DNA from 2 places in the Nonomuraea mesophila genome. Region 1 is predicted to be linked to the other one. Evidence: riboswitches for the same ligand, from Rfam matches in the RefSeq annotation. Region 1 holds a riboswitch; the other holds the start of a gene.
What was found. A riboswitch is a leader RNA that binds a small molecule or an ion and turns the genes downstream of it on or off. The one in region 1 is predicted to bind thiamine pyrophosphate.
Positions count from the first base shown of each region.

Region 2: linked by a shared signal. The riboswitch ahead of E1295_RS13850 (purine-cytosine permease family protein) and the one ahead of thiC (phosphomethylpyrimidine synthase ThiC) in region 1 are both predicted to bind thiamine pyrophosphate.

Region 1 is NZ_SMLD01000010.1:5,114-7,278, reverse strand. It holds gene thiC (phosphomethylpyrimidine synthase ThiC) at 1-1,336, opposite strand, end outside; TPP riboswitch at 1,329-1,441, opposite strand; gene E1295_RS05860 (class I SAM-dependent methyltransferase) at 1,493-2,104, shown strand; gene E1295_RS05855 (hypothetical protein) at 2,143-2,165, shown strand, end outside.
Region 2 is NZ_SMLD01000029.1:11,362-13,526, forward strand. It holds gene E1295_RS13850 (purine-cytosine permease family protein) at 1-810, opposite strand, end outside; TPP riboswitch at 801-913, opposite strand; gene E1295_RS13855 (hypothetical protein) at 1,135-1,497, shown strand; gene E1295_RS13860 (rhodanese-like domain-containing protein) at 1,570-1,893, opposite strand.

The DNA of each region.
Region 1 (2,165 bases):
GGAACTCGAAGCGCGCGTCCGACAGCGCGTCGTCCCACGCCTGCGCGCCGGGGTGCCCCTTGGCGAGGTCCGCCGCGTGGGCGGCGATCTTGTACGTGATCACGCCGGTCTTGACGTCGTCCTTGTTCGGCAGGCCGAGGTGCTCCTTGGGGGTGACGTAGCAGAGCATCGCGGTGCCGTACCAGCCGATCATGGCGGCGCCGATGCCCGAGGTGATGTGGTCGTAGCCGGGGGCGACGTCGGTGACGAGCGGGCCGAGGGTGTAGAACGGCGCGTCGTCGCAGAGCTCGCGCTGCAGGTCGACATTCTCCTTGATCTTGTGCATGGGCACGTGCCCCGGACCCTCGATCATCACCTGGACGTCGTGCGCCCGCGCGATCGTGGTCAGCTCGCCGAGCGTGCGCAGCTCGGCGAACTGGGCCTCGTCGTTGGCGTCCGCGATCGAGCCTGGACGCAGCCCGTCGCCGAGGGAGAACGACACGTCGTAGCGGGCCAGCAGCTCGCACATCTCGTCGAAGTTGTCGTACAGGAAGCTCTCGCGGTGGTGCGCCAGGCACCAGGCCGCCATGATCGAACCCCCGCGCGAGACGATCCCGGTCTTGCGGCGGGCGGTGAGCGGCACGTACGCCAGCCGCACCCCCGCGTGCACGGTCACGTAGTCGACGCCCTGCTCGCACTGCTCGATCAGGGTGTCGCGGAAGACCTCCCACGACAGCGCCTCCGGGCGGCCCTTGACCTTCTCCAGCGCCTGGTAGATGGGCACGGTCCCGACCGGGACGGGCGAGTTGCGGATGATCCACTCGCGGGTCTCGTGGATGTCGGGCCCGGTGGACAGGTCCATGATCGTGTCGGCGCCCCACCGGGTGGCCCAGGTCATCTTCTCGACCTCCTCCTCGATGGAGGAGGTGACGGCGGAGTTGCCGATGTTGGCGTTGATCTTCACGAGGAAGTTGCGGCCGATGATCATCGGTTCGGTCTCGGGGTGGTTGACGTTGGCGGGGATGATGGCTCGGCCCGCGGCGACCTCCTGGCGTACGAACTCGGGGGTGACGCCCTCCCGCACCGCCACGAACTCCATCTCCTTGGTGACGATCCCCCGTGTGGCGCAGGCCACCTGCGTCACGGGCGCGCCCGCCGCACGGCGCTCGGCGATCCACGGCTCGCGCAGTCGCGCCAGCCCGCGCCGCACATCGGTCTCGACGTACGGGTCGGTGTACGGGCCCGAGGTGTCGTAGAGCGTCACCGTCGATCCGTCGGTGAGGTTCACCTGGCGCTTGGGCACGCGGAGGTCGCCTTCGTAGATCTTGGTAAAGGTGGGGACACGCGCGTCGGTCATCGCGCAAACTCCCTTCGCCGGCATTACCCGGAGCAGGTTCTGGCGGTCGGCGGCTCTCAGCCGTCCTCTCAGCCCGGTCTGCACCGGGCTCCCGCGTTGGACGGCGGTGATCGTACCCACACTCATGCCAGGACGAAACATGACATCATCCGCAAAATGGAAGATCCCACGTCAACGACCACGGCCTCCTACGACCACATCGCCCCCGACTACGCCGCCCGCACCGAGCACCCCGACGACGCACTGCAGACCTTCAGGCAGCGCTTCGCCGACGCCGTGCCCGCCGGCTCGACGGTCGCCGACCTGGGGTGCGGGCCGGGAAGGGACGCCGCCTGGCTGCGCGAGCGCGGGCTGCGGGTCGTCGGCGTCGACCGCTCGGCCGCGATGACGCGGCTCGCCGCCACCCGCGGCGTGCCCGCCGTACTGGGCGACCTGCGCCGGCCCCCGTTGACCCCCGGCTCGCTCACCGGCCTGTGGTCGGTCGCGGCCCTGCTGCACGTGCCCGCCGCCGACACCGAGGCCACGCTGCACGCCTGGCGGACGGCCCTGCGCCCCGGCGGCGTGCTCGGGCTGAGCACCTCGGCGGGCGACACCGAAGGGTGGGAGGAACTGCCGCGCGTCGCCGGCCGCCACCGCTGGTTCGCCCACCGCGACCCCGGCACGCTCCTGCGCCTGCTCGGCGCGGAAGGATTCGACACCGTCGAGCACGGCCTGCACCGCGCCGAACGCACGTGGCTGAGCGTCCTCGCGATCAGGCGCGAGGTTTGACGACCGCCTCCAGCGGTACCAACCCCATCAGGGGGACTATGAAAAAGATCGCCGCTGTCGC
Region 2 (2,165 bases), on a different contig from region 1:
CGCCACGAACGGGTCGAACACGGCCGTGTTGTCGGCCTCCACGGCGGCGGCGCCGGCGATGGCCACGGCGTAGACGCCGAGCCCGAGGCAGGCCACCTGGGCGATCGTGTAACCGCCGACGATCCCGGTGAACGCCGCCCGCCCCGAGCGGGAGTGCCGGGCGAAGTCGGCGGCCAGCGGCACCCACGACACCGACAGCGCGATCACGTAGTCGACGGCCGGGGCGAACCCGGTCCACGACCCGCCGGCGGGGGCGGGCGCCTCGGACAGGAAATACCAGGTGAACCAGATCATCGACACGATCACGCCGACGGTGACGTACCGCCGCAGCAGCCTGATCGCGCCCAGCGGCCAGATCGTGAGCGCGGTGGTCAGCACACCCGCCAGCACCACCCACACGGAGTACGCCACCCCGTCGAAGATCGCGGTGGCGGCCTTGGCGATCACCCACAGCTCGAACGCGCCCCAGCCGAGCATCTGCACGATGTTCAGGACCGTGGGCACGTACGAGATCCTGGCCCCGAACAGGCCGCGCAGCAGCACCATCGCGGGCTGGCCCGTACGGGTGCCGGGGATGGCGGAAAGTCCGACCATGGCCGTGCCGACGAGGCTGCCGACCACCGTCGCCACCAGCGCGGCAGTCAGGCTGAGCGGCGCGTCGCCGGTCGGGTTGAGCAGGAGCAGCGCCCCTGAGAAGCCGAGGAGGCTGACACCGAGGTTGGCCCAGAGCGCACCCTGGTCGAGCACGCCCAGGGTCTTGGGGGGCTGCCCGTCGAGGGTCAGCGGAACTTCGTCGGCCACGTGCGACATCGCACACTCCCTACGCCGGCATTACCCGGACAGGTTCATGCGGTCGGCGACAGCCGTAGTCGCCCTCTCAGCCTGATTGCCTCAAGCTCCCGCGGATCGATTTGTTGCCTGCGGAGCAGGAATGTCCAGTTCCGCCGGCCCCATGATGCCTCATCCCTCCGAGTAAGGCCAGCCCGGGAGCCATTGAGCGCCCTCACGGGGACGCCCGGCAGAAAACGGGGGATGGGCGTCCATTTCCTCCATCGCACAGCGCGATCAAGCGCGCACATCCTGCCTAGCAGTCAACCGGCCTGTCAGGACCGATTCACGAAAAAAGGGGGGAAAATGAAGAAATTCCACGCTCTGGCCATTTCGGCGGCATGTTTGGCCGGCAGCCTCGCGGCGGCCGCACCCGCCATGGCAGCGCCGATCACGGCGGGCGTCACGGTGCAGGACGACGTCATCCGCAACTCCTTCGCCTGCTCCTCACCGAAGGGGGCGAAGCTCAACACGTCGTACAAGCCCGGAATTACATCCGTCACCGTCTATTTCAACAACCACTGCAGCACCAAGATGGCGATCAGCATGCATTACGAACTCAGCGACCCGCAATGTTTCACCGTGAACCCCAAGACGAAGGGCCGCAAGAAACTGCACGACGGGGCGATCACCATCACCAAGCTCACGGCGACCAAGGGATCCTGCTGACGACCAGCGCCGGACAAAGGGCCACCCACAACACTCGTGGGTGGCCCTTCCGCCTGCTGAAGGACGTACGGCTCAGGCCACGAAGGGCTGCTCCCCCGACTCGCTGACCATCGGACGCCCGGCCGCCTCCCACGACTGCATGCCGCCCCCGACGTTGACCGCGTCGCGCCCGAGCTGGTTGAGCCAGGCCGCCACCTGCAGCGACCGGCCGCCGACCCGGCAGACGACATAGATCGTCCGGTCGCCCGGCACCTCGTCGACCCGCCCCTGGATCTGGGTCATCGGGATGTGCACCGCCTCACGGGCGTGGCCCGCCCGCCATTCGTCCTGCTCGCGGACGTCGAGGAGGTAGGCGTCCGCGGGAATGTCGCTCGGCTCGATCTCTGGAACGGTCATGACCCCATCATCTCGCGACGACGGCGGCCCGGCTCACGCAGAGGGGCCCTGAGCGGGCGTCGTACGCGGCGCGGGCGATCTCCTCCTGGTGCGACTCGGTCCGGCGACGCGACCACGCAGGAGGCCGGTATGACCGCCCTCCGCACAGCCCTGACGGTCCCCCTGGCCGCCGCCCTGCTCTCCCGACGGCCCTGTTGCGTGGAAACCACGGAACACGGCCAAGAAGACGTCGTCACGGCGAGCAGCCCGTGAGCCTTCACAACCGGCCATGA